DNA from 4 places in the Rhizobium acaciae genome. Region 4 is predicted to be linked to each of the others. Evidence: predicted binding sites of a transcription regulator. Region 4 holds the regulator's gene; each other region holds the start of a gene.
What was found. The regulator PhoB, encoded in region 4, activates phosphate uptake and scavenging genes when phosphate is short. The targets are predictions, from matches to a motif close to TGTCATNNANCTGTCAT.
Positions count from the first base shown of each region.

Region 1: a site for PhoB is predicted at 1,088-1,104, ahead of OLZ32_RS06885 (YdcH family protein). Genes of this name have one in related genera too.
Region 2: a site for PhoB is predicted at 1,312-1,328, ahead of OLZ32_RS36700 (alpha-D-ribose 1-methylphosphonate 5-triphosphate diphosphatase). Genes of this name have one in related genera too.
Region 3: a site for PhoB is predicted at 861-877, ahead of ugpB (sn-glycerol-3-phosphate ABC transporter substrate-binding protein UgpB). Genes of this name have one in related genera too.

Region 1 is NZ_JAPCZO010000003.1:232,983-235,178, reverse strand. Features, by position in the region: gene OLZ32_RS06900 (sulfite exporter TauE/SafE family protein) at 1-246, shown strand, start outside; gene OLZ32_RS06895 (ArsR/SmtB family transcription factor) at 343-603, shown strand; gene OLZ32_RS06890 (YdcH family protein) at 809-982, opposite strand; gene OLZ32_RS06885 (YdcH family protein) at 1,211-1,414, shown strand; gene purE (5-(carboxyamino)imidazole ribonucleotide mutase) at 1,433-1,927, shown strand; gene OLZ32_RS06875 (5-(carboxyamino)imidazole ribonucleotide synthase) at 1,924-2,196, shown strand, end outside.
Region 2 is NZ_JAPCZO010000040.1:10,960-13,155, reverse strand. Features, by position in the region: gene OLZ32_RS36710 (molybdopterin oxidoreductase family protein) at 1-651, shown strand, start outside; gene OLZ32_RS36705 (NUDIX domain-containing protein) at 648-1,241, shown strand; gene OLZ32_RS36700 (alpha-D-ribose 1-methylphosphonate 5-triphosphate diphosphatase) at 1,386-2,196, shown strand, end outside.
Region 3 is NZ_JAPCZO010000026.1:101,867-104,062, forward strand. Features, by position in the region: gene ugpB (sn-glycerol-3-phosphate ABC transporter substrate-binding protein UgpB) at 1-765, opposite strand, end outside; partial or broken gene OLZ32_RS31920 (anion permease) at 979-1,405, shown strand; gene OLZ32_RS31925 (sugar kinase) at 1,378-2,196, opposite strand, start outside.
Region 4 is NZ_JAPCZO010000036.1:18,993-21,188, reverse strand. Features, by position in the region: gene OLZ32_RS35840 (GcrA family cell cycle regulator) at 1-358, shown strand, start outside; gene phoB (phosphate regulon transcriptional regulator PhoB) at 649-1,332, opposite strand; gene phoU (phosphate signaling complex protein PhoU) at 1,466-2,179, opposite strand.

The DNA.
Region 1 (2,196 bases), on a different contig from region 4:
ACCGGCACCAGCGTGCGCTTCTTCGCGATCCTCAACGCTGTCAAGCTGATCCCCTATTTCGCGCTCGGCCAGCTCGGCACCCAGAACCTTGCGACCTCCGCAACGCTTCTGCCCTTTGCTCCGCTCGCCACCATTGCCGGCGCCTGGTGCGTGCGCCGCATGAGGCCACAGATCTTCTATCCCTTCATGTATACAATGGCGCTGATCGCCGCCTTCCTGATCGTGCGCGAGGGCCTTGGCTGGTAAGAGGCCCTACCGCGCCGCTGCACTTCGCATTGCTGCAATTCGCTGCAATGCACAATTTCCTTGCTGGCGCGGCCGGATTGACGTAGCGTTGCCGCCATGTCGAACACCGACCCTTTCTCTGCGATTGCCGATCCGAACCGGCGGTTTCTGCTGGAGGAATTGCGTCGCGCGCCACGGACGGTCAATGAGCTCGCCGAAGGCCTGCCGATCAGCCGTCCAGCTGTTTCACAGCACCTGAAGGCGCTTCTCGACAGCAATCTCGTTTCCGTGACCTCGGAAGGCACCAAACGCATCTACACGGTCAATAACCGCGGCTTCGACAAGCTCAATTTGTGGCTGGATCAGTTCTGGGCCTGATGCATGTTCCCATAAGATCTGGGGATACGATGCGAATCATAAGAATGCGATGTGAGATGTGGCGACCCAAAAGCGCCAGCCACGATGCCGGATGCATCGGACTGGCGCAAATATGGTGTCAAATCACCGGTTCTTGCAAATTTTTGGCGGAATGGATGGATTTACCTTGTTGCGCAAGATGATCGCCCGGCGACCCTTGGGAAGATTAGTGGACGGATGACTTAAGACGCTGAATCTCGTCCTTGATGCGCAGCTTGCGGCGCTTGCATTCGGCAAGCTCCGTATCCGAAATAGAGGGAGATGTTCTGAGCGCGTGCAACTCCTCCTCGAGAGCGACATGCTTTTTCTGGAGTGACTCAAGATGAGCTTGAACAGTCATATGACCCTTCCTTCCTCTTACCCTCCCCGGCCAACATCGTCGGGGATCAAGGTGTCAACGGGCGGGACTGTGACATATTTTTGAAGGCTTGTCGAAGGCCAAAAGATGAAGACTGGATGGCAATTTCATGATCAAGACTAACTAGCCGTTACCTGTATTTGGTGATAGGAGCTTGCGGAAATCATCGCCAGATCGGACAAGGTCCAAGGACGATAACGGGGAATGCATATGGCCGATCAGGAACAGGCGGAAATCAGGCTCATAGTGGCGCGCCTGCGCCAGGAGCACGAGGATTTCGACGCCGCGATCAACGCCATGATCCAGACCGGATGCGATGCTCTGCGGATCCAGCGCATGAAAAAGAAAAAGCTCGTTATCAAGGACAGGCTCTCCAAGCTGGAAGATCAGATCATCCCTGACATCATCGCCTGAGAGGGAATAGCAGCAACGATGACAGACAGACCACCCGTCGCCATCATCATGGGCAGCCAGTCCGACTGGGAGACCATGAAAAACGCCGCCGACACGCTGGAGGCGCTGGAAATTCCCTATGACGCGCGCATCATTTCGGCGCACCGCACAGTCGACCGGCTGGTCAATTTCGCCAAGGGCGCACGCGCGGAGGGCTTCAAGGTCATCATCGCCGGCGCCGGCGGCGCCGCCCATCTGCCGGGTATGACCGCCGCGATGACGCCGCTGCCGGTCTTCGGCGTGCCGGTCCAGTCGAAAGCCCTGTCCGGCCAGGACAGCCTCCTTTCCATCGTGCAGATGCCGGCCGGCATTCCTGTCGGTACGCTCGCCATCGGCAAGGCCGGCGCAGTCAACGCCGCCCTTCTCGCCGCCGCCGTGCTTGCCCTTTCCGACGAAGAAATCGCCGACCGGCTCGACGAATGGCGCGAGCGCCAGAGTGCTGCCGTCGCCGAATACCCGATGGACGATCTATGACGGCAAGAACGATCGGCATTATCGGCGGCGGCCAGCTCGGCCGCATGCTGGCCATTGCCGCCGCCAGGTTGAATTTTCGCACGGTCATCCTCGAGCCGCAGGCAGACTGCCCGGCCGCCCAGCTCGCCAACCGGCAGATTACCGCCGCCTATGACGATCCGGCGGCACTGGCCGAACTCGCCGATATCTGCGACGTCGTCACCTACGAATTCGAGAACGTGCCCGTCGTAGCCGCCGAAACGCTCTCGGCGAGTGTGTCCGTCTATCCG
Region 2 (2,196 bases), on a different contig from region 4:
GGCTTCACCGCCCGCGAAATGGTCGACCGCATCCTCGAATCGAGCGGCCTGCCGGATTACGACCATTTCCTCGAACACAAATGGTTCGATCGCCAGCCTGCTTTCGAGGAAGCGCATTACCTGAACGGCTTTGCCCATCCGGATGGCAAGTTCCATTTCCGCCCGGACTGGATCAATCAGCCGGCGCCGAACAAGCCACCGGCGGCGATCGGCGCACTCGGGCCGCACGCAGCACTTCCGGCCTTCCCCGATCAGGTCGATGTCATCGAAGTCGCCGATATCGAGCATCCCTTCCGCCTCGCCACGTCGCCGGCCCGCAACTTCCTGAATTCGAGCTTCTCCGAGACCAAGACCTCCCGCCAGAAGGAAGGCCGCCCCGAGGTGATGATCAATCCGGCCGATGCCGAAGCCAACGGCATCGCCCATGGCGATCTCGTCCGCATCGGCAACAGCCGCGGCGATCTGCGCATCCACGCCCGCATCACTACCGAAGTGAAATCGGGCGTGCTGATTGCCGAGGGCCTCTGGCCGAACAAGGCGCATGTTGACGGCGAGGGCATCAACGTCTTGACCGGCGCCGACCCCGTCGCGCCCTATGGCGGGGCGGCCGTGCACGACAACAAGGTCTGGCTTCGCAGGGACGCAGCATGATGCAGCCGAAATCACGCGTGAAGATCGCCGTCGAGGAAACGCTGTCGAATGGGTGGACGCGGCTGAGCAGCTACCTGCTCGACTATATCGACCGCAAGGGCGCAACCCAGCGGCTGAAGCGGGAAGTTTATCACCGCACACCGGCCGCCTGCATCCTGCTTTATGATCCGAAGCGCGACCTCGTCGTTCTCGTCCGCCAATTCCGCCTCGCCGTTCATCTCAACGGCGATCCCGCCTGGATAATCGAGGTGCCGGCCGGCCTTCTCGACGATGACCATCCCGAAGCGGCGATCCGTCGCGAGGCGATGGAGGAGACCGGCTATCGCCTGCGCGATGCGCGCTTCCTGTTCAAATCCTACACCTCACCGGGTGCCGTCACCGAAGTGGTCCACTTCTTCGCAGCCCTCGTCGACATCGCTGACCGCGTGGCGGAAGGCGGTGGCCTGGACGAGGAACACGAGGATATCGAAGTTCTCGAGATCCCGCTCGACGAGGCGGCAGCGATGATCGAAACCGGCGAGATCTTCGACGTCAAGACGATCGTGCTTCTGCAATGGGCCTTGTTGAACAGGGCAAAGCTGACGGCGTGAATCTGCGAGGTGGGCGAATCGGATCATTTCCAAAGCGCAAGTTTCCGCTTTAAGATGATACGGCGCGAAATTTCATACGACTGTCACGAAGCGGTTCTATCCGCTGCGGTTTGTCAATCATCGGATGCGGTCAGGAGAAAGCCCATGTGGCTCAGCAATTTCACCCTCGTTCTCCCAAACGAGGTGGTGAGTGAAGGTTCCGCGCGTGTTGAGGATGGCGCCATCGCCGAGATCAGGCCGGAGCCGGTCGCCGGTGCTGCCATCGACGGCGGCGGACGGCTGCTGATGCCGGGCTTCGTCGATCTCCACGGCGATATGATCGAGCGCGAAATCGCCCCGCGGCCGAACGCGACGATGCCGATCGATTTCGGCATCCACGAACTCGACAAGAAGCTTGCCGCCGCCGGTGTCACGACGGCGTTTGCAGCCGTCTCCTTCGCGACCGAAAGCGTCTACGGCCACGTCCGTTCGCTGGAGACGACATCGGCGGTAATCGAGGGCATCAACCGCCTGCGCGACGACCTGCTGATCGACCACCGCGTCCACGCCCGCTACGAGATCACCAATGTCGGCGCAGCGCCCGCACTCGAACGCCTGCTGAATGCCGACCAGATCGACATGGTCTCGCTGACCGACCATACGCCGGGCCAGGGCCAGTACAACAATCTGCAGAGCTATATTCTCAGCATTTCCGAGCGCCGCGCCATCTCCGAGGAAATGGCGGCGGAGATCGTCGCCAAGCGCATCGCCATGCGCAGCAATCCTGACATCGAGGCCAAGCTGAAGGAGATTGTCGCGCTGTCGCTGAAGCACAACCTGTCGCTTGCCTCGCATGACGATGACAGCGTCGAAAAAGTCGCCGAAATGCACGATCTCGGCGTCACCATCAGCGAGTTTCCGGTCACCGCACCTGCGGCGGAGGAGGCGCGCCGTCGTGGCCTCTGGACGCTGATGG
Region 3 (2,196 bases), on a different contig from region 4:
GCCGCCGCCAGGCCCGCCGAATTTGAAGAGCCCCTCGTCCTGCCACTTCTTCAGATTGCCCCAATGGCGGATCGTCAGATCGTTGTTGAAGGTGAATTCCGCATCCAAGCCGCCAAAACCGTTGGCCTTGGTGGAGTAAGGCTTGTCATGCAAGGCATTGAGGTTTTCGGTCTGGATCCAGGAGATCCAGGCGCTGGTAAAGCCGCATTTGGCTGCGCCGGACTTCATGATCGTCCGCGAAAAGGCTTCGACGTCCGCCCATGTTTTTGGCGGTGTTTCCGGATCGAGCCCCGCCTTTTTGAAGACATCCTTGTTGTAATACATGATCGGCGTCGAGGAATTGAACGGCAAGGACAAGACGTTGCCGCTGGTGTCTGAGTAATAGCCGACGACCGGCGCAATGAATTTGCTCTGGTCCCAGGCCTCCCCCTCGTCTTTCATCAACTGGTAGACGGGATAGACCGCGCCTTGTGCTGCCATCATCGTGCCGGTGCCGACTTCATAGACCTGTACGATTGCCGGCTGCTGGTTGGCACGAAACGCAGCAATTGCGCCGGTCAGCGTCTCGTCATAGGTGCCTTTGAAGACCGGGACGATCTCATAGTCAGATTGAGACGCGTTGAACCCCTTGGCGATCTGTTCAAGCTTCGCGCCATTCTCGCCGCCCATTGCGTGCCACCACTGGATCTTCGTGGCGGCCATGGCCGGAACGGATAACGAAAGGCTGGTCAGTCCTGCGGACAGGAAAAAAGCGATCTTGTTCATTCTCACTCCCACTTGTTGTCGATTCATAGCCTCCCGCTACGAACGTGAGCCGATCGTAACAGGCGAGTTTCACTTTGCAAATATGGAATGTTCATATGAACACTCGATGACACCAAGCCCGACGGTCATATAGCGCGGCTGGCTGGAAGTATGAGTTGACTGGCAGATCGATTTGCGCCCTGGCCCGGTTTTGGGATGGCTCGCCTGATAGCCCTCCAGTTTGTGTCCGCCTCCCTCTATTCCCTCGGCCATAGGGGCAATGACGCTCAAAAGACGATGGGCATCATCGCCGTTTGCTATATTCGCTTGGATAGTTGGCGGGTGATTTCCATGGGCCGCTCTTGGTCGTCCTTTCATGCCAAAGTGCGTTAGCACTCGGTACGCTTTTCGGCGGCTGGCGGATGGTCCACGCCATGGGATCGAAGAGTACGCGTCTCAACCCAATGCAGGCCTTTTGTGCCGAAACAGGTGGAGCTCTGACATTGGTTGGCGCAACCTGGCTAGGCATTCCGCTTTCGACCACCCATACGATCAACGCTGGGGCTTGGCGGGCAACATTGTTGTTGCCTGGATTGTCACACGCCCCGTCGCTGCGATCATTTCAGCCTTAGGCTATTGGCGTTCGGACCTCTTCCATTGACGATCCGTCATCTTGGTCATCGGCACGTCCCAATCCCGCAGGCCATCGCAGACCTCGGCTCTGCTGGGCGCGCCTGTACGACCGCCGAATACCTGGCATTTGAGCGCTGCCGCCATGGATGCCCAGCGCATCGTCTCTTCGATCGGCAAGCCTTCGGCGACAGCCAGCGCGAAAGCGCCATGAAAGATATCGCCGGCTGCGAGCGTATCGACCGCCCTCACCTTCGGAGCGGCAAGATGGGCGATTTCACCGGTTCGGTCATCGAACCAGAAGGAACCATTTTCGCCAGCCGTGACGCTGATGAAAGCTCGCTCGAACTTTCGTTTCAGAAGGCCGACGATCTTCACCAGCTCGGCTGCACCCGCAAGCCGCTCGGCGGCCGGCTGCGAGAATACGATGTGGCTGGCCGCCGGTGCAAGCATCTCGATCACGCCATCGCCTGCAACGTCGCCATCGAGAATGGCCGGCTTTCCCGCCTCTCGGGCGGCCAATAGCGTTCGCAATGCAAGCTTCGGCCACCGCACGTCGACCAGCACCGCATCGAAAGATGAAACCTCCTGTCTGGTGACCGGCTTGACCGTTTCATGCAGGCCCGCATCGTAGAAGGGCACGATCAAGCGTTCGCCCTGGTCGTCGACAAGGATGGTCGAGATCGCCGAGCGGGCGTCTTCGACGCGCAGCATGCCGCTCGTGTCTATGCCGCTCTCGCTGAGATCAGCAATGATCCGTTCGCCAACGGCGTCATTGCCGACTGCGCCCCAGAGGCTGGCATCGCCGCCCAGCCGGGCGAC
Region 4 (2,196 bases):
AACGCCGAAGCGCAACACATCGGCGCCGCGCGCGCCGAACTACGCCTCCCGGATCACGACCCGCACCGTCACCCGCCAGCAGGGCGCGACGATGCTGAAGGAAGAGATCGAGATCGAAACGATCGAGGAAATGGAATACGTGCCGAGAGGCAATGTGGTGGTGCCGATTTCGCGCCGCCTCGGCCTGACGGAACTGACCGAGCGCACCTGCAAGTGGCCGGTCGGCGATCCGCTGAAGGACGACTTCCATTTCTGCGGCTGCGAGTCCCCCGATAATTCGCCCTATTGCAGCTATCACCAGAAGCTCGCCTACCAGCCGGTCAACGAACGCCGCCGGGCAGCAGCGCGGGCTAGCTGAGCGGGCAACCATTGTTAGAATGCAGAAAACGGGCCGAGTGGCCCGTTTTTTTATGCAATTTTGGTTCGTGCCGATGGCTGCCCCTCATCCGCCTGCCGGCACCTTCTCCCCGTTCTGACGGGGCGAAGGAAGTATGCCGCACCCTCTCGGTCCCCGTTGACGCCCCGTTTGGCACGTCCCTCTCCCCGTTTTTCACGGGGGAGAGGGTTAGGGTGAGGGGCTGCCATACGCGCGACCGGATGAGGGCCGGGTGAGGGGCAGATGTTTGCTGAAACAATGGATGAAAGCCCTCAGGCTTCCATCGAATAACCGGCGCCGCGGACGGTGCGGATGACGTCCTGCATGTTGGAGAAATTCAGCGCCTTGCGCAGGCGGCCGACATGGACGTCGACGGTGCGCTCGTCGACATAGATATCGTGGCCCCAGACGCCATCCAACAGCTGCGAGCGGGAGAAGACCCGGCCCGGCGACGACATCAGGAATTCCAGCAGGCGGAATTCGGTGGGGCCGAGGCGGACTTCGCGGGTCTTGCGATGGACGCGATGGGTCTCGCGGTCGAGCTCGATATCGCCGCATTTCAGCACCGTCGACAGCACCTCGGGACGGGCGCGGCGCAGCATCGCCTTGACGCGGGCAACGAGTTCGGGGGTCGAGAAGGGCTTGACGACATAATCGTCGGCGCCCGTCGACAATCCGCGGACGCGCTCGCTCTCTTCGCCGCGCGCCGTCAGCATGATGATTGGTAGGCGCTCGGTTTCCGGCCGCATGCGCAGGCGCCGGCAGAGCTCGATGCCGGAGACACCCGGCAGCATCCAATCGAGGATGAGAAGATCGGGCGTGCGCTCCTGAAGCCGCATTTCGGCTTCGTCGCCACGAAGGATGGTATCGACCTCGAAGCCTTCCGCTTCGAGATTGTAGCGAAGAAGCACGCTGAGGGCTTCCTCGTCTTCAACAACTGCAACTCTCGGGATCATGCGTGTCGGTCTCCTCGCGCATGATCCTTAAACCAGGGTGATTTAAGCAATGCATCCTGCGCAAATTCAAAAATTGGCTGCGACCTCTTTGCGCGCCCGGACGGGCGCGCACGCAATTGACGGGTGCGGGCGGTTATTCTGTGACCGCGCCGACGGTGTTGGCGCTGTCATCCTTCGGACGATCGCCTTCCGGCTGCGCGCCTGTCGCCATGTAAAAGATCGTCTCGGCGATGTTGGTGGCATGGTCGCCGATGCGCTCGATGTTCTTGGCGCAGAAGAGAAGATGCGTGCAGCTGGTGATGTTGCGCGGATCTTCCATCATGTAGGTCAGGAGTTCGCGGAACAGCGAGGTGTACATCGCGTCGATCTCGTTGTCGCGTTCACGGATCGCATTCGCCTTGTCGGCTGAACGATTGGTGTAGACATCGAGCACTTCCTTGAGCTGGACGAGCGCCAGCTCGGACAGATGCTCGAGGCCGCGGGCAAGCTTGCGGGGAACGCCGGTGCTTTGGACGGCGATGACGCGCTTGGCGGTGTTCTTGCCGAGGTCGCCGACGCGTTCGAGATCGGCGGCGATGCGGATCGAACCCATGATTTCACGCAGGTCCGAGGCCATTGGCTGACGGCGGGCGATCGTCACGATCGCCTTGTCGCCGATTTCGCGTTCGGCGTGATCGAGGATCACATCGTCCGAGATGACCTTCTGCGCCAGCGCGGTATCGCCGTTGACGAGGGCGCGCACGGATTCGCCGACCATCTGCTCGGCCAGGCCGCCCATTTCGGAAATCCGCCTGGACAGGAACTTCAGATCATCATCATAGGCAGAAAAAATATGTGTCGATGCCATAGGGCTTTATCCTCGAA